DNA from 4 places in the Streptomyces sp. NPDC126510 genome. Region 1 is predicted to be linked to each of the others. Evidence: riboswitches for the same ligand, from Rfam matches in the RefSeq annotation. Region 1 holds a riboswitch; each other region holds the start of a gene.
The links. Region 1 has a riboswitch for cyclic di-AMP ahead of ABTX60_RS12955 (transglycosylase family protein). Riboswitches for the same ligand answer to the same signal wherever they lie in the genome.
Positions count from the first base shown of each region.

Region 2: another riboswitch for cyclic di-AMP. It lies ahead of ABTX60_RS23025 (transglycosylase SLT domain-containing protein); the one in region 1 lies ahead of ABTX60_RS12955 (transglycosylase family protein).
Region 3: another riboswitch for cyclic di-AMP. It lies ahead of ABTX60_RS36440 (C40 family peptidase); the one in region 1 lies ahead of ABTX60_RS12955 (transglycosylase family protein).
Region 4: another riboswitch for cyclic di-AMP. It lies ahead of ABTX60_RS31595 (M23 family metallopeptidase); the one in region 1 lies ahead of ABTX60_RS12955 (transglycosylase family protein).

Region 1 covers NZ_JBEORR010000008.1:93,434-98,848, forward strand. The annotation lists gene ABTX60_RS12940 (DUF501 domain-containing protein) at 1-12, opposite strand, end outside; gene ABTX60_RS12945 (FtsB family cell division protein) at 64-540, opposite strand; gene eno (phosphopyruvate hydratase) at 648-1,928, opposite strand; gene ABTX60_RS12955 (transglycosylase family protein) at 2,193-2,879, opposite strand; cyclic di-AMP (ydaO/yuaA leader) riboswitch at 2,884-3,050, opposite strand; gene ABTX60_RS12960 (transglycosylase family protein) at 3,279-4,244, opposite strand; gene ABTX60_RS12965 (cytochrome P450 family protein) at 4,365-5,415, opposite strand, start outside.
Region 2 covers NZ_JBEORR010000016.1:3,457-8,871, forward strand. The annotation lists gene ABTX60_RS23020 (polyprenyl synthetase family protein) at 171-1,181, opposite strand; cyclic di-AMP (ydaO/yuaA leader) riboswitch at 1,691-1,860, shown strand; gene ABTX60_RS23025 (transglycosylase SLT domain-containing protein) at 1,864-2,637, shown strand; gene ABTX60_RS23030 (HAD family hydrolase) at 2,601-3,449, opposite strand; gene ABTX60_RS23035 (GNAT family N-acetyltransferase) at 3,636-4,706, shown strand; gene ABTX60_RS23040 (glycosyltransferase family 2 protein) at 4,727-5,415, shown strand, end outside.
Region 3 covers NZ_JBEORR010000038.1:15,475-20,889, forward strand. The annotation lists gene ABTX60_RS36430 (M23 family metallopeptidase) at 1-890, shown strand, start outside; gene pcrA (DNA helicase PcrA) at 966-3,443, opposite strand; cyclic di-AMP (ydaO/yuaA leader) riboswitch at 3,758-3,929, shown strand; gene ABTX60_RS36440 (C40 family peptidase) at 3,938-5,125, shown strand; gene ABTX60_RS36445 (SLAC1 family transporter) at 5,247-5,415, shown strand, end outside.
Region 4 covers NZ_JBEORR010000027.1:40,931-46,345, forward strand. The annotation lists gene ABTX60_RS31580 (DNA gyrase/topoisomerase IV subunit A) at 1-257, opposite strand, end outside; gene ABTX60_RS31585 (M16 family metallopeptidase) at 602-1,945, shown strand; gene ABTX60_RS31590 (M16 family metallopeptidase) at 1,942-3,330, shown strand; cyclic di-AMP (ydaO/yuaA leader) riboswitch at 3,523-3,687, shown strand; gene ABTX60_RS31595 (M23 family metallopeptidase) at 3,700-4,488, shown strand; gene ABTX60_RS31600 (GntR family transcriptional regulator) at 4,711-5,406, shown strand.

The DNA.
Region 1 (5,415 bases):
GGGCGTTTCCATGACTGTCTTCAGGCTGTCTTTCTCTGGGGTCAGGTCACTGACTGGGCTGGGTCACCGGTCGGAGGCGTCGGCCGTGTCGACCCCGTCCCAGACGTTCGAGTACCAGGGGCGATCGGCCGCCCCCAGGTCGGTGCGCGACTGCTGCGCCGCGTGCGGGTCGACGACGATGAAGCCCGTCTCCCCCGGCATGACGTAGTGCAACCGCTGCCGGATCTGCTGCTCGGCGTACGCGTCGTCCTGCCAGCGTGCCTTCAGGTCGCGCAGGCGTTCGACGCGCTCGCGGGCCTGCTGCTGTTCGCGCTGGAGGTCGTCGATCTCGGCGCGCTGCGAGACGTACTCCCGCATCGGGTAGGCCAGGGCGACGATCAGCGAGCACATCACCAGGGCGAGCAGGGCGGCCCGGCCGGTCAGCCGCGAGCGGCGGGCCTGGCGCCTGGTCTGGGAACGGTAGACCCGGGCCGCGGTCTGCTCGCCGAGCAACCGGATCCTGGTCGCGGTGGAGAACCGGTCCCGGTCCTTCACGGCCATCTGTCCGCCTCCCGCTCCACCGTCATACGCGCGTACGTCCCCGGACACGGTACGGGACCGAGTACGGGGACGTACGTACGACTGGCTAAGGCTTACCCGGGTGAAGGTCAGCCCTTGAAGCGCGGGAAGGCACTGCGGCCCGCGTAGACCGCTGCGTCGTCGAGGATCTCCTCGATGCGCAGCAGCTGGTTGTACTTGGCGACGCGCTCGGAGCGGGCGGGGGCGCCGGTCTTGATCTGGCCGCAGTTGGTGGCGACGGCCAGGTCGGCGATGGTGACGTCCTCGGTCTCGCCGGAGCGGTGGGACATCATGCACTTGAAGCCGTTGCGCTGGGCCAGCTCGACGGCGTCCAGGGTCTCGGTGAGCGAACCGATCTGGTTGACCTTGACCAGGAGCGCGTTGGCCGCGCCCTCCTCGATGCCGCGGGCCAGGCGCTCGGGGTTGGTGACGAACAGGTCGTCGCCGACGAGCTGGACCTTGTCACCGAGCCTGTCGGTGATGGTCTTCCAGCCCTCCCAGTCGTCCTCGAACAGCGGGTCCTCGATGGAGACGAGCGGGTACGCGTCGACGAGCTCCGCGTAGTACTCGGTCATCTCGGCCGCCGAGCGGTCCTTGCCCTCGAAGGTGTAGACGCCGTCCTTGTAGAACTCGGAGGCGGCGACGTCGAGCGCCAGGGCGATCTGCTCGCCGGGGGTGTAGCCGGCTTCCTTGATCGCCTCGAGGATGAGGTCGAGGGCCTCGCGGTTGGAGCCGAGGTTCGGGGCGAAGCCGCCCTCGTCGCCGAGGCCGGTGGCCAGGCCCTTGCTCTTCAGGACCTTCTTCAGGGTGTGGTAGACCTCGGCGCCCCAGCGCAGGGCCTCGGAGAAGGACTCCGCGCCGATCGGGGCGATCATGAACTCCTGGATGTCCACGTTGGAGTCGGCGTGCGAGCCGCCGTTCAGGATGTTCATCATCGGCACCGGCAGCAGGTGCGCGTTGGGGCCGCCCAGGTAGCGGAAGAGGGGGAGGTCGCTGGCCTCGGAGGCGGCGTGGGCGACGGCGAGGGAGACGCCGAGGATGGCGTTGGCGCCGAGCGAGCCCTTGTTGTCGGTGGCGTCCAGGTCGAACATGGCCTGGTCGATCAGGCGCTGCTCGGTGGCGTCGTAGCCGACCAGCTCCGGGCCGATCTGCTCGATGACCGCGAGGACGGCCTTCTCCACACCCTTGCCGAGGTAGCGGTTCGAGTCGCCGTCGCGGAGCTCGATGGCCTCGAAGGCGCCCGTGGAGGCGCCGGACGGGACGGCGGCACGACCGGTGCTGCCGTCGTCGAGGCCGACCTCGACCTCGACCGTGGGGTTGCCTCGGGAGTCCAGGATTTCCCGGGCTACGACGACGTCGATGGACGGCACGAGCATCTCCTTCTTCATGTGACGCGGTGACGCGGGTCGCGCGGACCCGGCGAGGTGCGGGCCCGGTGGCTCGCGACATGAGCCTAACCGGCTCGGGGCGATCGGCCACCGGGTCGCCCACCCCATGGACAGAACCGAGCGTAAATTGTTTCCGAACGGAACAAAGACGGTTGCAGAAAAAACCCCGCCCCGGCGCGTACGGGGGATGACGCACCGGGGCGGGGAGTCCGAGGACCCTGGACGGGTCCGGCGGTGGGCCGCTGCTTACTTCAGGTGCAGCTGCTGGCCCGGGTAGATGAGGTCGGCGTCCTCGACGATGTCCTTGTTCAGCTGGAAGAGCTTCTCCCAGCCGCCCTTGACCTTCTTGTCCGCGGCGATCGAGCCGAGGGTGTCACCCTTGACGACCTTGTACTCGCCGTCGCCCTTCTCGACCTTCTTGCCGGTCGGGGTGGTGACGGTCTTCTTGGCCGCCGGGCGCTCGTCGGAGCGGGAGGCCGGCTGCTGCTCGGTCTGGCGGGTCTCGGTGCTCTGCTGGCTCTGCGAGGAGCTGCCGGAGTCGCTGGAGGAGCCGCCGGTGGAGGCACCCGACAGGCCCTTGCCGCAGACCGGCCAGGCGCCCTTGCCCTGGCTCGCCAGGACCTTCTCGGCGACCTGGATCTGCTGGTCCTTGCTGGCCTTGTCGGCGGTCGAGGCGTACTGGGTGCCGCCGTACGCGGACCAGGTGGAGGCGGAGAACTGCAGACCGCCGTAGTAGCCGTTGCCGGTGTTGATGGACCAGTTGCCGCCGGACTCGCACTGGGCGACCGCGTCCCACTCGGAGGTGGTGGCGGCGGAGGCGTTGCCGACCGCCATCAGCGGGGCGGCGACGGCGGCACCGGTGACGCCGGCGATGGCGATGGCGCGGCTGGCCTTGGACGGACGGCGGTGCGTGCCCTTGCCGGAAAACAGCATGGAGAGATCCCCTCACCGACGCCTGCGAGGTGAGCTGTCGGGTTCGGGCCGGTTGAGTTGCCCGGCCGCGTCCCTCACGGGACGCGGCTTCACCCCAAGCCCTTCCGGCACAACCGGCCGGTCGGGCACCTACCTTGGGTCCCCCGCTCCTGCCTACGGCGCTTGACGCGACGACTGTTCCCGTACGGCCGCTGGCAGGATTCGGCGTTGCGGCAGCCGGGGCTCGCGGTGGCGAGCGGTCACGACCGTAGACACGAGATCCACAGAATTTCAAAGACGATCAGGGCTTCTGAGATCTATCTCTCACGGCCCCCAAACGGGACATCAGCCACTAAAGGGGGCGCGAACTCACCCGGTTTCGAGGTGACTTCGGCCGTCGTTTCCGCACTGCCCGAACAGCTACTTCTCGTCCGCTTCGCCCTCGACCGCGAGCGCCTGACCGGGGTGGATGAGGTTCGGGTCGGCGCCGACCTCCTTCTCGTTGCCCTCGTAGAGCGCGTGCCATCCGCCGCTGACCCGAAGGGCGTCGGCGATGGACCAGAGGCTGTCGCCGATGCCCACGATGTAGGCGCCTTCGGACGCGTCGCCGGAACTCTCTTCGGCGGGCGCGGAGTGACGCCCCGTGGACTTCTCCGCAGAGTCGCTGTCCGGCGCGCCGGTTTCGTCGGCGCTGGGGCCGCGATGGCGGCCGGAGCCGGTGTCGGCCGGCCGCGAGGAGTCGTCGCCCTGCTGGGAGTTGTCGGCTTTGTCACTCTTGGAGGTGTCCGAGGAGGAGTCCCCGGACTGACGCTCCTGTGACGAGCCGGTCGATTCGGGCGACTTGTCCGGCTTGGCCGTTTCATCCTTCGAGGCGGACGACGCGTCAGGCGACGAGGAGGGAGAAGAGGAAGGACTGTCCGAGGGGGACGAGCCGAGCGAGTCGAGCAGGCCGGGCGAGTCCACCTCACCGGACGAGTCGGACGCATCGGACGAACCGGAATCCGACCCCTTGCCCTGCTCGAGGCCGGAGAGCAGTCCGCAGGTGCGCCACGCGCCGACTCCCTGGTCGGCGAGGATTCTCTCGGCCACGGCTATCTGCTGGGAGCGGCTGGCCAGGTCGGCGCTCGCGGCGTAGTCGAGACCGCCGTGACTCTCCCAGTCCTCCTGGGACAACTGCAGGCCGCCGTAGTAGCCGTTGCCGCTGTTCTCGCTCCACGCGCCGCCGGTCTCGCAGTCCGCGACCCGGTCCCAGGTCGTGCCGTCGGCCGCACTGGCACCCGAGGCCCCGAGGAGCGGGATCGCGATGGCGGAGCCGGTCACTCCGGCCGCGACGAGGAGAGCCGGAGCCTGGCGGGGGCGACGGTGCCGACCGTTCCCGGAGAGCATACGGAGACCTTTCACGCGACAGCAGTGACCTACGCGGCGTGAATCCCTCCGCGTTGATGGGTGAACGTATCGGCAGACGATCACTTGTCACAAGTTCATGCCGCGCAGATCACGTGAAGATCACAGGTCTGATGTTTCGTCACCTTCGGCCGGGGCTACCGGCGCGAACTCCACCGGCAGCGTGCGCAGCCCGCGCATGATGAGGCCGCCGCGCCATCTCAGCTCGGCCGGATCGGCGGCGAGCCGCAGGTCCGGGAGGCGGGTGAGGAGGGTGGCGAGCGCGGTCTGGCCCTCCAGCCGGGCGAGCGGGGCGCCGAGGCAGTAGTGGATGCCGTGGCCGTACCCGAGGTGCTGGTTGTCGCGGCGGGAGAGGTCCAGTGCGTCCGGATCGGCGAACCGCTCCGGGTCCCGGTCCGCGGCGGCCAGCACGACGAGGACGGGGTCGCCCGCCTCGATGCGCTGCCCGCCGAGGGTGAGTGACTGCGTGGCGAAACGCCAGGTGGCGAGTTCGACGGGGCCGTCGTAGCGGAGGAGTTCCTCGACGCCCGTCTCCAGGAGGCCGCTCTCCCCGGCGGCGAGGGACGCCTGGAGCCGGGCACGCTGTCCGGGGTGGGTGAGCAGGGCGTAGGTGCCGTTTCCGATCAGGTTGACGGTGGTCTCGAAACCGGCGAACAGCAGGATGAAGGCCATGGCCGCCGCCTCGTTCTCGGTGAGGTGCTCACCGTGGTCCGAGGCGCGGATCAGGCCGGAGATGAGGTCCTCGCCGAGGGCGGGTTCGGCGGGCAGCGCCTCGCGCTTGCGGTGGATGAGGTCGGCCAGGTAGCCGCGCATCTTCTTCACCGACCGCGCCACACCGCCCCTGGGGCCGCCCTGGTGACGGATCATCATGCCCGCCCAGTCGCGGAAGTCGTCCTGGTCCTCGCGCGGGACGCCGAGCAGGTCGCAGATGGCGTAGATGGGGAGCGGGAAGGCGAACTCGTGGATCAGGTCGGCGGATCCCTTCGCCGCGAAGCCGTCGATCAGCGTGTCGGTGAGCTCCTGCACGCGCGGCGCGAACTCGGCGACCCGGCGGGGTGTGAACGCCTTGGACACCAGCCGCCGCAGCCGGGTGTGGTCCGGCGGGTCGATGTTCAGCAGATGCGTCATCAACTCGGCCTTGCGCTCGCCGGGG
Region 2 (5,415 bases), on a different contig from region 1:
CCGAACAGGTGAGGAGTGGTGTTTTCCGTGGTCACCATCTGACCAAATCGGCCAGGGAGATACGTCAGACCCCGGGCTCAACTCCGCGTACTGCTGGGGTATGACACGGGAGGGCGGCTTCTCCCCCGACCCGTAGGGGTCGTAGGGCCCGGGTCGCCGGGAGGGACGGGCTAGCCGGCCCGGTGCACCACCGCGTCGCACAGCTCCTGGAGCGCCGTCTTCGCGGTGCACTCGGGCAGCGGCGCCAGCGCCGAACGGGCGTCCTGGGCGTAGCGGACGGTGTCCCGCCGGGCCTGCTCCAGCGCCGGGTGGGCGCGCAGCAGGCGAAGGGCCTCGGTGTGCCGGTCGTCGTCGGTGAGGTCGGAGTCGAGCAGCTCGCACAGGGCGATGTCCTCGGCGAGCCCGAGCCGGGCCGCGCGCTCACGCAGCCGGAGCACCGGCAGGGTGGGGATGCCCTCGCGCAGGTCGGTGCCGGGGGTCTTGCCGGACTCGTGGGAGTCGGAGGCGATGTCGAGGACGTCGTCCGCGAGCTGGAAGGCGACGCCGAGCCGCTCGCCGTACTGGGTCAGCACGTCCACGACGGTCTCGTCGGCGCCGGACATCATCGCGCCGAACCGGCACGACACCGCGATGAGCGAACCGGTCTTGCCGCCCAGCACGTCCAGGTAGTGCTCGATGGGGTCGCGGCCGTCCTGCGGTCCGGCCGTCTCCAGGATCTGGCCGGTCACCAGACGCTCGAACGCCTCGGCCTGCACCCGGACGGCCTCCGGGCCGAGGTCGGCCAGGATGTGCGAGGCCCGGGCGAAGAGGAAGTCGCCGGTGAGGACCGCGACGGAGTTGCCCCAGCGGGTGTTCGCACTCGCGACACCGCGGCGCACGGCGGCCTCGTCCATGACGTCGTCGTGGTAGAGCGTGGCGAGGTGGGTCAGCTCCACGACGACGGCCGACGGCACGATCCCGGGCGCGTGGTGGTCACCGAACCGGGCGGAGAGCATCACGAGCAGCGGGCGGAACCGCTTGCCGCCGGCCCGCACAAGATGCTGGGCGGCCTCCGTGATGAAGGGCACGTCACTCTTGGTGGCCTCGAGCAAGCCTTCCTCGACAGCCGTCAATCCGGCCTGGACGTCGGCTTCCAGAGCCTGGTCCCGCACGCTCAGCCCGAACGGCCCGACGTCGGTCACGAGGGGTCTCCTGTCTGCTGTGTCTGCCGGTGATTACGCGGATTGTCGATAGGTCGCTGCCCTCACTCGAGTCAGCGTATCCGGTCACGTTTCGATCACCGCCAGCGCCCGTGGTTACAGGCCGGGTGGTATCCGATCACGACCGCTATGTTTTCGATCAACCTATAAGAACAGATATTTATCGACTTACCCAGGGGTAGCGAGATATGCACGATTTGCCGCGATGAGTCGATGAATTCCCCTTGGCGGAAATTGCCCCACAGGCTCGTGATCAGTGAGTTGAATCACTTCTTCCCCATTTCCGCCCCGACTCCACACCGGCCCCTACCGCCTTCCCCCGAAAGCCAGTTGAGCCTTGGCTCAAGCAAAGGATCAAGCCGCCCAAACGCCCCCGACCAAGGTCAACCGCGCAATGTGTGACTGAGGTGCTTGTTCCCGACATGTGCTCTCGCATACGTTCCGGCCCTGTCCGGCGGACGCCTAATCCTGCCGCCGCCCGGACTCCCCACATAACCGACTCACTCACGCGTGGCAGGAGCGGGGGACCCAGGTAAGTCGCCGGTCCGCACAGCGGCACGGCTCGGGGTGAAGCCGCGTACGGCACACGGTGCCGTACGCGGCCGGGCACCTCCCGGCCCGAACCCGACAGCTCACCTCGCAGGCGCCGGAGAGGAACATCACCATGGCCGGACGAGGCAAGCACCGTCGCCCCAGAACCAACCCGCTGACCCGAGGCATCGTCGCCGTCGGCACCGGTGGAGCCGCACTCACCCTTCCGCTCCTCGGAGCCACGCACGCGAGCGCCGAACCCCAGAGCGCCCCCGCCGCACAGTCCGTGCCGCAGGCGGCCAAGCCCTCCAAGTCCCTCACGTACACCGTGACCAAGGGCGACTCGCTCGCCCGCATCGCGGACAAGTACGACGTCCGGGGCGGCTGGAAGCAGCTCTACAAGGACAACCGCGCCGCCGTCGGCGACAACCCGAAGCTGATCCACCCGGGTCTGAAGCTCAAGGTGAAGACCACCAAGTCGGTCGCGCCGAAGAAGACGGCGACCCAGTCGTCCGCCCCCGCCAAGCCGGCCGCGAAGCCCGCCGGCGGTGTCGCCCAGGCCACCCAGGCGTCCGCGAAGACCTACGCGGACAACCTCGACGGGTGGATCCGCGAGTCGCTGGACATCATGGCGCAGCAGGGCATCCCGGGCTCCTACGACGGCATCTACCGCAACATCATGCGCGAGTCGTCCGGCAACCCCCAGGCGATCAACAACTGGGACTCGAACGCCGCCGCGGGCACCCCGTCCAAGGGCCTGCTCCAGGTGATCGACCCGACGTTCGCCGCCTACCACGTGCCCGGCACCTCCTTCGACCCGTACGACCCGGTCGCCAACATCACGGCGGCCTGCAACTACGCGGCCGACCGCTACGGCTCGATCGACAACGTCAACGGCCCGTACTGAGCCGACCCGCCCAGCAGTCGCTCGAGGACGACGGCGATGCCGTCGTCCTCGTTCGACAGGGTGACCTCGTCGGCCACGGCCTTCAGTTCGGGGTGGGCGTTGGCCATCGCGACGCCGTGACCGGCCCAGTCGAACATCGGGATGTCGTTGGGCATGTCGCCGAAGGCGATGGTGTCCGCCGGCCGCAGCCCCAGGTGCTCGGCGGCCAGCGCCAGGCCCGTCGCCTTGGTGACCCCGCACGGCTGGAGCTCCACCGTGCCGGGCCCCGACATCGTCACCGTCGCCAGCGAGCCGACCACCGAGCGGGCCGTCGCCGCCAACTCGTCGTCCGTCAGGAAGGGGTGCCGCAGCAGCACCTTGCTGATGGGCTCGCCCCACAGCTGCTCGCGCCGCTCGACCCGGACCGCGGGCAGGGTCGGATGCGGCATCAGATAGCCCGGCTCGATCAGGGTGAGCCCGTCCACCCCGTCCTGGTCCACGGCCGCGTAGACCTGCCCCACCTCGGCCTCGATCTTGCCGAGGGCGGTCTCCGCCAGCTCCCGGTCCAGGGTGATGGACCACAGCAGCCGCTCCGCACCGGCGTCGTACACCTGCGCGCCCTGCCCGCACACCGCGAGCCCCGTGCAGCCGAGGTCGTCCAGGAGCGGCCGCACTCTCGGCGCCGGCCGCCCCGTCACCACGAGGTGCTGGGCACCGGCGTCCGCCACCCGCGCGAGCGCGGCGAGGGACCGGTCGGACAGGGTGTCGTCGCCGCGCAGCAGCGTCCCGTCCAGATCGGTGGCGATGAGTGAATATGCGATGGGTGCGGCCATGATCAGAGAATACGGACAGCGCGCCCCTTCGTTTCATCGGACGGCGCACGCCGATTGCCCGGTTGAAGGCCTCTGCACCAGTTGGCAACAACATGCTCCGCTACCTACCCGTGGGGCCGCATAGAGCGGTACCTTCCAAGTGTCCAGGGGGGACTTGATCGGGGGGTCGGGTTGAGCAGTGGGCGCATTCGTGTGGCTGGGCCCGGGGAGCTCGGTGAAGGGGAGAGGGAGCGCTGGCGTGCGCTGCGCGCCGCCTCGGACGCACCGCGCAACCCTTTCATGGAGCCGGAGTTCACCGAAGCCGTCGGCCTGTTCAGGCCGGGGGCCCGGATCGCGGTGGTGTACGAAGGTCCGGAGCCGTCCGGCTTCCTGCCCTATGAGCGGGGCCCGTTGGGACAGGGCCGGGCGATCGGGCTCGGTGTCTCGGACGCGCAGGGCGCGATCCTGCGGCCCGGCCTGGACGTGGAGACGGGCGAACTCCTGAAGGCCTGCTCGGTGTCGAGCTTCGCCTTCGACAATCTGGAGGCCGAGCAGCGGCTGTTCGTCCGGTACGCGGCCGAGGAGCACGCCACCTACGTCGTCGACGTGGAGAAGGGCTACGAGACGTACGAGTCGGTGCTGCGCGCGCAGTCGCCGAAGTTCCTGAAGACGACCCTGGCCAAGGAGCGCAGGCTCGGCCGGCAGGCCGGTGAGCTGCGGTTCGTGTTCGACGAACGCGACCCGGCCGCGCTGCGCACGCTCATGGAGTGGAAGTCCGCGCAGTACCGCAGGACCGGCCGCCGGGACCGGTTCGCCCAGGAGTGGATCACGCGGCTCGTCGGGCAGCTGGCCCGGACCCGGGCGCCGGAGTGCAGCGGCACGCTGTCCGTGCTGTACGCCGGTGAGCGGCCCGTCGCCGCACACTTCGGACTGCGTTCGGCCTCCGTGCTGGCCTGCTGGTTCCCGGCCTACGACCCGGAGTTCGCGAAGTTCTCGCCGGGTCTGGTGCTGCACCTGCGCATGGCCGAGGCGGCGGCCGCCGCCGGTGTCGCCATGCTCGACCTGGGGCGGGGCGCGGCCGAGTACAAGGACGCGCTGAAGACGGGCGAACTGCCCGTGTACGAGGGCGCGGTGACCCGTCCGGGGGTGGGCGCGGCGCTGCACTGGCTGAGCCGCGAACCGGCACGCCGCGCGCACAGCTTCGTCCGCGGCAGGCCGCAGCTCGCGTCGCTGGCCACGCGGACGCTCAAGGGCGCGGCTCGGCTGCGCCGTACCTGACACACGAGGGGGGTGGGCGCATGGCCCGTTCGGTGCGTGCGCAGGAGGAGATACGGCGGTTCCTGGACATCGGGGCGGTGCAGGTCGCCGAGCTGGACCTCGACGGTGACGAGGCGGTGCTCAGACCCGGCCCGGGGAGTCCGCCCGTGACGCACGGAGAGGTGTTCGTGCTGGTCAGGAGAGGCGGACGGCCCGTGGGGACGCTGCTCGGGCAGGTGCCGGAGGGGGTGGATCCGAAGACCGTGCTGGCGGAACGGGCCCGGATGGAATGCGGGCCCGCCGGCCTCGGCGAACCCGGGGAGCCGCCCTTCACGAGCGTCGTCGTCGCGACCCGGGAGCGGGCCGGGCAACTGGCCCGGGCGCTGGACTCGCTGCTGGCGCAGGAGCATCCGCGGTTCGAGATCGTCGTCGTGGACAACGCGCCCGTCACGAGCGAGACGCGGGAGCTGGTCGAGCGGAAGTACGCCGAGCGGGTGCGGTACGTCTGTGAGCCCGTCCCGGGGCTCGCAGCCGCCCACAACGCCGGGCTGGACCGCGTGCGCGGCGAGGTGGTCGCCTTCACCGACGACGACGTGGTCGCCGACCCGCGCTGGCTGACCGAGCTGACCGCGCCCTTCGCCGCCGACCCGGGGCTCGGGTGCAGCACCGGGCTGATCCTGCCGGCGCGGCTGACCACCCCGGCCCAGGTGCTGCTGGAGAGCCACGGCGG
Region 3 (5,415 bases), on a different contig from region 1:
ACGAATCCGCCGAAGGCGGCTATCACGCCCCCGACGCGGACGGCGGCGAGCCGGCCACCACCGGTGAACTGCCCGTCGTCACCCCGCTCCTGGACGGCCAGGAGGACGTCACCCCGGCTCCGTCCTCGCGGGCGGCCTCGCGCGCCGGCTCCCGTTCCCGCCGCCGCACACCTCCCAAGCGCTCGGCGCTGATGACCATCGCGGTGCCCTCCGCGTGCGTGATGGGTGTCGCCGGGATCGCAGCCGCCTCCGTCGCCACCTTCTCCGACGACAGTGCCGCCGAGGCGCAGACGACCGCGGCGGACGCACAGCCGGTCAAGCCGGCCGCGGCCAACAACAAGCTGGACACGCAGCTGCAGAGCCTCTCCGCCGGCGCCGACGACTTCGCCGACCGGGCCAGCCGCACGCAGGAGCGCATCGACCTCAAGGCCCAGCAGGTCGCCGAGAAGAAGCGTGCGGCGGAGGAGGCGGCCCGCAAGGAGCGGCTGCGCCCCAAGTTCGCCCTGCCGGTCGCACGGCACGGACTCAGCGCCTACTACGGCCAGTCCGGCATCAACTGGATGTCCCTGCACACCGGCATCGACTTCCCCGTCTCGTACGGCACGACGGTGATGGCCGCGACCGACGGCACCGTGCGCACCCAGTGGAACAGCGCGTACGGCAACATGCTGATCCTGACCGCGAAGGACGGCACGGAGACGTGGTACTGCCACCTCTCCACCTACACGGTGCCCTCGGGTACGGCCGTGAAGGCCGGCGATCAGATCGCGCGTTCCGGCAACTCGGGCAACTCGACCGGTCCGCACCTGCACTTCGAGGTGCGCCCGGGCGGCGGCTCGGCGATCGACCCGCTCCCGTGGCTGCGCAGCCACGGCATCGACCCGACGTAGCCTCGACCCGACGTAACGTCCCGGCAGCCCCCGCCCGCGTCGAGCGTGCGGGGCCCGCCGGTTCACCTCACGGCGCTACAGCTTCTCCACCGGCGCGTACCGCAGCAGCAGCCGCTTCGGCTTGGTCTCGCCGAAGTCGATCGTCGCCTCGGCGTTGCCGCCCGTGCCCTTGACCGCGACGACGGTCCCGAGCCCGAACTGGTCGTGCGTGACGCGGTCCCCGACCGCCAGGGACACCACCGGCTTCTCGGAGGTGCGGCGCGTGGCGAAACCGGAGGCGCCCGACGCCGACGAGCGCGAGCGGGACGACGACAGCGAGGCCGCCACCGCCGAGACCGGCCCGGAGGACGCGGGCGCGGTGGCCCCCGTCCGCTTCCACTCCACGTGGGTCGGCGGGATCTCCTCCAGGAAGCGGGAGGGCGGGTTGTACGACGGCTGGCCCCAGGCGCTGCGCAGCGTGGACCGCGTCAGGTACAGCCGCTCCCGCGCGCGCGTGATGCCGACGTAGGCCAGGCGCCGCTCCTCCTCCAGCTCCTTGGTCTGGCCGAGGGCGCGCATGTGCGGGAAGACGCCGTCCTCCATGCCGGTCAGGAAGACGACCGGGAACTCCAGGCCCTTGGCGGTGTGCAGGGTCATCAGTGTGATGACGCCGTCGCCGTCCTCCTCGTCGGGGATCTGGTCGGAGTCGGCGACCAGGGCAACCTGTTCGAGGAAGTCGGACAGGGAGGCCTGCTCGTCCTCGCCGCGCTCCTGTTCGAACTCCATGGCGACGGCGGCGAGTTCCTGGAGGTTCTCGATCCGGGTCTCGTCCTGCGGGTCGGTGGAGGCCTGGAGCTCGGCGAGGTAGCCGGTGCGCTCCAGGACGGCCTCCAGCACCGTGGCCGGTCCTGCGCCGGACTCGACGATGGTGCGCAGGTCCTCCATCAGCGTGTTGAACCGCTTGACGGCGTTGGTGGAGCGCGCGGCCATGCCGTACGCCTCGTCGACGCGCTTCAGAGCCTGCGGGAAGCTGATCTTCTCCCGCTGCGAGAGGGCGTCGATCATCGCCTCGGCGCGGTCGCCGATGCCCCGCTTGGGGACGTTGAGGATCCGGCGCAGCGGCACCGAGTCCTCGGGGTTGGCCAGGACGCGCAGGTAGGCCAGGACGTCCCGGACCTCCTTGCGCTCGTAGAAGCGGACGCCGCCGACGACCTTGTAGGGCAGGCCGACGCGGATGAAGATCTCTTCGAAGACACGGGACTGGGCGTTGGTGCGGTAGAAGACGGCGACGTCGCCGGCCTTGGCCTCGCCGGCGTCCGTGAGGCGGTCTATCTCTTCGGCGACGAACTGTGCCTCGTCGTGCTCGGTGTCGGCGACGTAGCCGGTGATCCGGGCGCCGGTGCCCGCGTTGGTCCACAGGTTCTTGGGGCGGCGGGACTCGTTGCGCTCGATGACGGCGTTGGCGGCGCTGAGGATCGTCTGGGTGGAGCGGTAGTTCTGCTCCAGCAGGATCGTCGTGGCGTCCGGGTAGTCCTCCTCGAACTGGAGGATGTTGCGGATCGTCGCGCCGCGGAAGGCGTAGATCGACTGGTCGGCGTCACCCACCACGCACAGCTCGGCGGGCGGGATCTCGGCCTCGGGCGGCACGTCGACGGGGTGCTCGGAGGTGCCGACCAGCTCGCGGACCAGGGCGTACTGCGCGTGGTTGGTGTCCTGGTACTCGTCCACCAGGACGTGCCGGAAACGGCGGCGGTAGTGCTCGGCGACGTCCGGGAAGGCGCGCAGGAGATTGACCGTCGTCATGATCAGGTCGTCGAAGTCGAGGGCGTTCGCCTCGCGCAGCCGCGACTGGTACATGGCGTAGGCCTGGGCGAGCGTCTTCTCGAAGCCGTCGGTGGCCTGGGCGGCGAAGTCCTCCTCGTCGATCAGCTCGTTCTTCAGGTTGCTGATCTTGGCGCTGAAGGACTTCGGCGGGAAGCGCTTGGGGTCGAGATCCAGGTCGCGGCAGACCAGGGCCATCAGGCGCTTGGAGTCGGCGGCGTCGTAGATCGAGAAGGACGATGTGAAGCCGAGCTTCTTGCTCTCCCGGCGGAGGATGCGCACGCACGCGCTGTGGAAGGTCATGACCCACATGGCGTTCGCGCGCGGGCCGACGAGCTGCTCGACACGCTCCTTCATCTCGCCGGCGGCCTTGTTGGTGAAGGTGATCGCGAGGATCTGGCCCGGGTGCACGTCCCGCTCGGCGAGCAGGTGGGCGATGCGGTGCGTGAGCACACGGGTCTTGCCGGAGCCGGCGCCGGCCACGATGAGCAGCGGGGAGCCGGAGTGGACGACGGCGGCGCGCTGGTTGTCGTTCAGCCCCTCCAGGAGGGCGGCGGTGTCCACCACCGGGCGGGGGGCTCCGTCCCGGTAGTAGGCGTCCCGGTCCGGGGGCACGTCGAACTTCCCGCCGAACAGATCGTCCGGGATCGGCTCCGGAACGTGATCGTCCTCGGGTGGCGGCGGGGGCTCGTCCGCGGGGCCCCGCTGGGCCTGGAGGTTGGCCAGGAAGCTGTCGTCAAAGAGGCTGCTCATCGCTCTCCGAGTCTAGGGCGCCCCACTGACAGCCCGCCGCCGCCCTGAGAACATCGCCGCGCGCCCGGGGCCCCGCCGACCGCCCGGCGGCGCATTGTCGCCCTCCATGACGGCGCGATCACGCCCTGCTACATGCCCGACAAGTATGGACTTTCCCTGCCCAATCCCCCTTGATCGTTCACTCTCGGCAACGCTCAGGAATAAGGTCACGAAAATGTATCGGGCATATCACCCATCAACCTTCACAGGGACCACACGAGTTGGCTACGGTGCGACCAGGCCGCATGACCCCCACCGGCGAACGTCGCCGGGCCGCGCGGCCTCCGCCGAGTCCGGTGTGCCGCAGCGGCAGCCGGAGCCGGGGACCCAACCGTGAACCTGGGGTGAATCGGCCCGACTCCCTGTGCGGAGAGGCCGTAGGGCAAACCTTCCGAACCACCCGCCCGAACCCGACAGCTAACCCGGTAGGCGGAACGTGGAAGGAGTCGCCTCCCTTGGCGTCGCACCGCAAGTCGCGTCCTACGGGTACGCGCGTGGCAGGCATACGGACCCCCGCCCTCGCAACGGCGGCCCTCACCTCCGTGGCCCTGCTGTCCCAGTCGGCCAACGCCGCCCCCGAGGCCGACGACAAGCCCAGCCTGGAAGAAGTCGAGAAGAAGGTCGACGACCTCTACCGCCAGGCGGGGTCGGCGACCGAGAAGTACAACGCGGCCAAGGAGAAGACGGCGAAGCAGCGCAAACGCGCCGACGCCCTCATCGACGACGTCGCGAAGCGCACCCAGAAGCTCAACGAGGCGCGCGAGGAGCTGGGTTCCTTCGCCTCCGCCCAGTACCGCACCGGTGCCGCCGCCCCGGACACGGCGACGTTCCTGCTCGCGGACACCCCGCAGGACTACTTCGACCAGACCCAGCTGATGGACCGGATGACGGGCCGTCAGAAGGTCGCGGTCGACGATTACATCGCGCAGCAGTCCGAGACGATGGAGAAGCGCCAGGAGGCCACCGAGAGCCTGGAGGCGCTCACCGAGTCGCAGGGCGATCTGAAGACCGCCAAGGCGACCGTCCAGCGCAAGCTCGCCGACGCGCGCGAGCTGATGTCGAAGCTGACCGCCGAGGAGAAGGCCCGGCTCGCGGCGATCGAGAAGGAGAAGCAGGAGGAGGCGGCCCGCAAGGCCGATGAGCTGGCCCGGCAGCAGGCAGCGCAGCAGAAGGCGCAAGAGGAGGCCGCCCGGCAGCAGGACGGCGGGTCCTCCACGTCCGGATCGACGGGGCCGTCGGGCTCCGGCTCGTCCACCTCGACGGCCCCGGCCGACTCCTCGTACGCCACCAAGGCCGACAAGGCGCTCGCCTTCGCCCGCGCCCAGATCGGCAAGCCGTACGTGTGGGGCGCCGTCGGACCCGGCTCCTACGACTGCTCCGGCCTCACCCAGGCCGCCTGGAAGGCCGCGGGCGTCACCCTGCCGCGCACGACCTACGACCAGGTCGACGCCGGCACCACGGTCCCGCTCTCCCAGGCGCAACCCGGTGACCTGGTCTTCTTCTACGACGATGTCACCCACGTCGGGATCTACATCGGCAACGGCATGATGATCCACGCGCCGAAGCCCGGCACGTACGTGCGCGAGGAATCGATCTACTACGACGGCGAGTCGGCGATCCACAGCGTGGTGCGCCCGGCCTGAGTGAAGCCTGAGGGCCGAGAGGCTGAGAACCGAGAGGGCCGAGAGGTCGCGTCACGTTTTTTGAGGGGCACGCGCGCGTGCCCCTCTCCCAACGCGCGCGCCGCTCTCTAGCATCGGCGTCATGTCCGGTCCCTCCCCGTTTGCCGCCTGGTGGGCGACGTATGCGCTGGCGACCGGCATCGTGTCGGCCGGTCTCGACTCGGCGGGGTACGCCGTCCTCTCCCGCATCGCCCTGGCCCTGGCCTGCGCGGCCTGGCTGGCGGCGGCCGCCGGCCTCGTCCAGCGGACGC
Region 4 (5,415 bases), on a different contig from region 1:
CCCATCACCTCGCCGACGACCCGGGCGCACTTGACGTACCCGCGCTCGGGGCGCAGGCCCATCTCGCTCATCTGGTAGACGATGCGGCGGTGCACCGGCTTGAGGCCGTCGCGTGCGTCCGGCAGGGCGCGGGAGTAGATGACCGAGTACGCGTACTCGAGGAAGGAGCCCTGCATCTCGTCGACGACGTCGATGTCGAGGATCCGCTCCTCGTACGAGTCGTCGGGCGGCGGGGTCTTCGTGCTGCGGCGGGCCATCGCTGCCGGCTCCTCCTGTTACTGGTCGCTCGCCTACAAGGCGTTCGTGCGCTGACGAGACACCGACCGTACTCAGCCCTGCGGGCCTGCGCGCGCTCGCCCTCTCGTCACCGACCGCCCCTGCGGCTCGCTCATGCTGCTGCGATCCGGATCTGACGCCGACCATTGTGGACCGCCGCACTGACAACCGGGACCAGGGCCCGGTCCGGGCCGCATCCCGCGCTCTCGGTCCCAGGTCGCCGCCGGGAACTTCACCAGGGCTCCGCACGCTTGCATACAGTGGCAGGACCGGCAGGAACACGCGGTCTCAACAACCGCTCGCGAGTGAAGGGATGTACATGCCCATGGGTCACACGGCCACAGCCCAGGCAGGCTCCGGGGGCCTGACAGCGACCGAGCACCGCCTGGCCAACGGCCTGCGCGTGGTGCTCTCCGAGGACCACCTGACCCCGGTCGCGGCGGTGTGCCTCTGGTACGACGTCGGCTCACGCCACGAAGTCAAGGGGCGTACCGGCCTGGCTCACCTTTTCGAGCACCTGATGTTCCAGGGTTCCGCGCAGGTCAAGGGCAACGGTCATTTCGAGCTCGTCCAGGGTGCCGGCGGCTCGCTGAACGGCACCACCAGCTTCGAGCGGACCAACTACTTCGAGACCATGCCCGCCCACGAGCTGGAGCTCGCCCTCTGGCTGGAGGCCGACCGCATGGGCTCGCTGCTGGCCGCGCTCGACGACGAGTCGATGGAGAACCAGCGCGACGTCGTCAAGAACGAGCGCCGCCAGCGCTACGACAACGTCCCCTACGGCACCGCCTTCGAGAAGCTGACCGCCCTCGCCTACCCGGAGGGCCACCCCTACCACCACACCCCGATCGGCTCGATGGCCGACCTGGACGCGGCGACCCTGGAGGACGCGCGCGCCTTCTTCCGCACCTACTACGCGCCGAACAACGCCGTGCTCTCCGTGGTCGGCGACATCGACCCGGAGCAGACCCTCGCCTGGGTCGAGAAGTACTTCGGTTCCATCCCCGGCCACGACGGCAAGCCCGCCCCGCGCGACGGCTCGCTGCCGGAGACCATCGGCGACCAGCTGCGCGAGGTCGTCGAGGAGGAGGTCCCGGCCCGTGCCCTGATGGCCGCCTACCGGCTGCCGCACGACGGCACGCGCGCGTGCGACGCGGCCGACCTGGCCCTCACCGTCCTCGGCGGCGGCGAGTCCTCCCGCCTGTACAACCGGCTCGTGCGCCGCGACCGTACGGCCGTGGCGGCCGGCTTCGGCCTGCTGCGGCTCGCCGGGGCACCCTCCCTGGGGTGGCTGGACGTGAAGACGTCCGGTGACGTGGAGGTCCCGGTCATCGAGACCGCCATCGACGAGGAGCTCGCCCGGTTCGCCGAGGAGGGCCCCACGGCCGAGGAGATGGAGCGCGCCCAGGCCCAGTTGGAGCGCGAGTGGCTGGACCGGCTCGGTACGGTCGCGGGCCGCGCCGACGAACTGTGCCGGTACGCCGTGCTGTTCGGTGACCCGCAGCTCGCCCTGACCGCCGTCCAGCGCGTGCTGGAGATCACGCCGGAGGAGGTCCAGGAGGTCGCCAAGGCCCGCCTGCGGCCCGACAACCGCGCGGTGCTCGTCTACGAGCCGACCGCCCCCGAAGCCCCCGCCGACCAGGACGAGAACGAGGAGGCGGCCCGGTGACCGAGCTCGCCACGATGGACTTCCACCCCCGGCCGCAGGCGGGCGACGCCAAGCCGTGGGCCTTCCCGGCCCCCGAGCGCGGCTCGCTCGACAACGGCCTCACGGTGCTGCGCTGCCACCGCCCCGGCCAGCAGGTCGTCGCTGTGGAGGTGCTGCTCGACGCCCCCCTGGACGCCGAGCCCGCCGGCCTCGACGGTGTGGCCACGATCATGGCCCGGGCCTTCTCCGAGGGCACCGACAAGCACTCCGCCGAGGACTTCGCCGCCGAGCTGGAGCGCGCGGGCGCCACCCTCGACGCGCACGCCGACCACCCCGGCGTCCGGCTCAGTCTGGAGGTGCCGGCCTCCCGGCTCACCAAGGGACTGGGACTGGTCGCCGACGCCCTGAGGGCCCCCGCGTTCGCCGACAGCGAGGTCGAGCGGCTGGTCGCCAACCGTCTCGACGAGATCCCGCACGAGCTGGCCAACCCGTCCCGCCGGGGCGCCAAGGAGCTCTCCAAGGAGCTGTTCCCGGCGGACGCGCGCATGTCGCGGCCGCGGCAGGGCACCGAGGAGACCGTCGCCGCCATCGACTCCGCGGCCGTACGCGCCTTCTACGAGAAGCACGTCCGCCCGGCCACGGCCACCGCCGTGGTCGTCGGGGACCTCACCGGCATCGACCTCGACGCCCTGCTCGGGGACACGCTGGGCGCCTGGACGGGCTCCCCGGCCGAGCCGCGGCCCGTGCCGCCGGTGACCGCCGACGACACCGGCCGGGTCGTCATCGTGGACCGCCCGGGCGCGGTCCAGACGCAGCTGCTGATCGGCCGGATCGGCCCGGACCGGCACGACCGCGTGTGGCCCGCGCAGGTGCTCGGCACGTACTGCCTCGGCGGCACGCTCACCTCGCGCCTGGACCGCGTCCTGCGCGAGGAGAAGGGCTACACCTACGGCGTACGGGCGTTCGGCCAGGTCCTCAGGTCCGCCCCCGACGGAACGGGTGCGGCGATGCTCGCCATCAGCGGCTCCGTGGACACGCCCAACACCGGCCCCGCTCTGGAGGACCTCTGGACGGTGCTGCGTACCCTCGCCGCTGAGGGGCTGACCGACGCCGAGCGGGACGTCGCCGTGCAGAACCTGGTCGGCGTCGCGCCGCTGAAGTACGAGACGGCAGCGGCCGTCGCGAGCACGCTGGCCGACCAGGTCGAGCAGCATCTGCCCGACGACTACCAGGCCACGCTGTACCGGCAGCTCGCCGCGACCGGCACGGTGGAGGCCACCGCGGCGGCCGTCAGCGCCTTCCCGGTGGACCGGCTGGTGACCGTCCTCGTCGGTGACGCGGCGCAGATCAAGGCGCCTGTCGAGGCCCTCGGCATCGGCGAAGTCAGCGTCGTCGCCGCCGAGTAGCGGCACGCGCGCTGAGGGGCCCTGGATGTCTTCGAAGGCACCAGGGCCCCTTTATGCCCGAATTGGGATGGGAGTTGCCTGTCTGCCCTGTGGGATGCGCTACAAAAGCTGGGATCCGTTTGGGAATTGAAAGTGGCGCCGCTTAGCGTCGTCCGGGCTGTTCGTCAGGCAGTGCGCCGCACCCGCGGCACCGGACAGTCATCGCCGAGTCCCCGTACGGCGCGAGCCAGGGGAGCCGGGGACCCATCGCAGTCCCTGGGGTGAATCGGACGCCCGCGCGTGCCGCGAGGGAGTCCGTAGGAGACCTTCCTGCTCCGAACCCGTCAGCTAACCCGGTAGGCGAGAGGGAAGGAAAGGACCAGCCACCACATGGCGTTCACTCGCGCCACCGGGAAGCACCGTCGTCCCAGCAGGATCCAGCGCCGTACCGCCCGCGCGGCGGGTGTCGCGGCCCTCGCCACCACCGGCGTGATCGGCACCGTGGCGGCCCCCGCGGCCTTCGCCGCCGAGCCCAGCGCCGAGCAGACCGGCCTCACCCCGGTCGTCACCATGGGTGACACCGTGGCCCAGCAGATCGACGCCCAGGCCGTCGCGCAGCGGCAGGCCGCCGAAGAGGCCGCCGCCAAGCGGAAGGCCGAGGAGGCCGCCCGCAAGCGGGCCGCCGAGGTGGCGGAGAAGGCCAAGGCGGAGGCCGAGAAGGCCCGCGAGGTCAAGGAGCGCGCCGCCCGCGAGGCCGAGCGCAAGCGCCTCAACGCCTACGTGGCCCCGATCTCCGGCTCGTACGTCTCCACCGGCTACAAGGCCAGCAGCGGCCTGTGGTCCTCCGGCAGCCACACCGGCGTGGACTTCCACGCCGCCACCGGCACCTCCGTCCACGCGGTCGGCATGGGCGAGGTCGTCGAGGCCGGCTGGGGCGGCTCCTACGGCAACAACATCGTGATCAAGATGAACGACGGGACGTACACCCAGTACGGCCACCTGTCCTCCATCGGCGTCTCGGTGGGTCAGAAGGTCACCCCCGGTCAGCAGATCGGCCTGTCCGGCGCGACCGGCAACGTCACCGGCCCGCACCTGCACTTCGAGGCGCGTACGAGCCCCGAGTACGGCTCGGACATCGACCCGGTCGCCTACCTCCGCTCGCACGGCGTCGGCGTCTGACCCGGACCCTCCACCGTTTCCGAAGCCCCGGCTCCCCGAGCCGGGGCTTTCGGTGTTTTCCGGACGCCCGCCGGATGACCCGTGAGGTGCCGCCGGATGCCCGCTGTCCAAAAAATATCCCTGGATTCCCGCCTGCCGTCGGAAATTCCGGCTCATTGCAATAGAGTCACAGAATCACGCGCCGCTCGCCGGCGTTTCACGGGGATTAAGCGGAGGTCGGTCATGCGTATTCCCGCGCACTCGGTGTGCACCGCCATCCGGGACGACATCGTCGCGGGTGTCCACGCACGCGGCAGCCGGCTCACCGAGGAACTCCTCGCCCGCCGCTACGGCGTCTCGCGGGTGCCCGTCCGGGAGGCGCTGCGCACGCTGGAGGCCGAGGGCTTCGTGGTGACCCGCCGGCACGCGGGCGCGTGCGTGGCCGAACCCACCGAGCAGGAGGCCGGCGACCTGCTGGAGATGCGGATGCTCCTGGAGCCGCTCGGTGCGGCCCGCGCCGCCCAGCGCCGCACCGAGGCGCATCTGAAGGTCCTGCGCGGACTGGTCCGGCTGGGCCAGGACCGGGCCCGTCGCGGCAACAGCGACGACCTGCGCTCCCTCGGCGCCTGGTTCCACGAGACGCTCGCCCAGGCCTCCGGCAGCCCCGCCCTGACCTCGATGCTCACCCAGCTCCGCCACAAGATCACGTGGATGTACGCCGTGCAGGCGCCGCTCAGCCCGGTGGAGTCCTGGGCGGAGCACGGAGCGATCGTGGACGCGGTGGCGCGCGGGGACGGCGAGCGCGCCCGGGCGGTCACGGCGCTGCACACCGAGCGCGCGACCGGCGCGCACCGTCTGCGCCTCGGCTCCGCGGAGGAACGCGCCGACCGTGTGAGGAACTCGCAACATCCCGTAAACACGGCGAGCCTGCGGCATTAACACGACAGC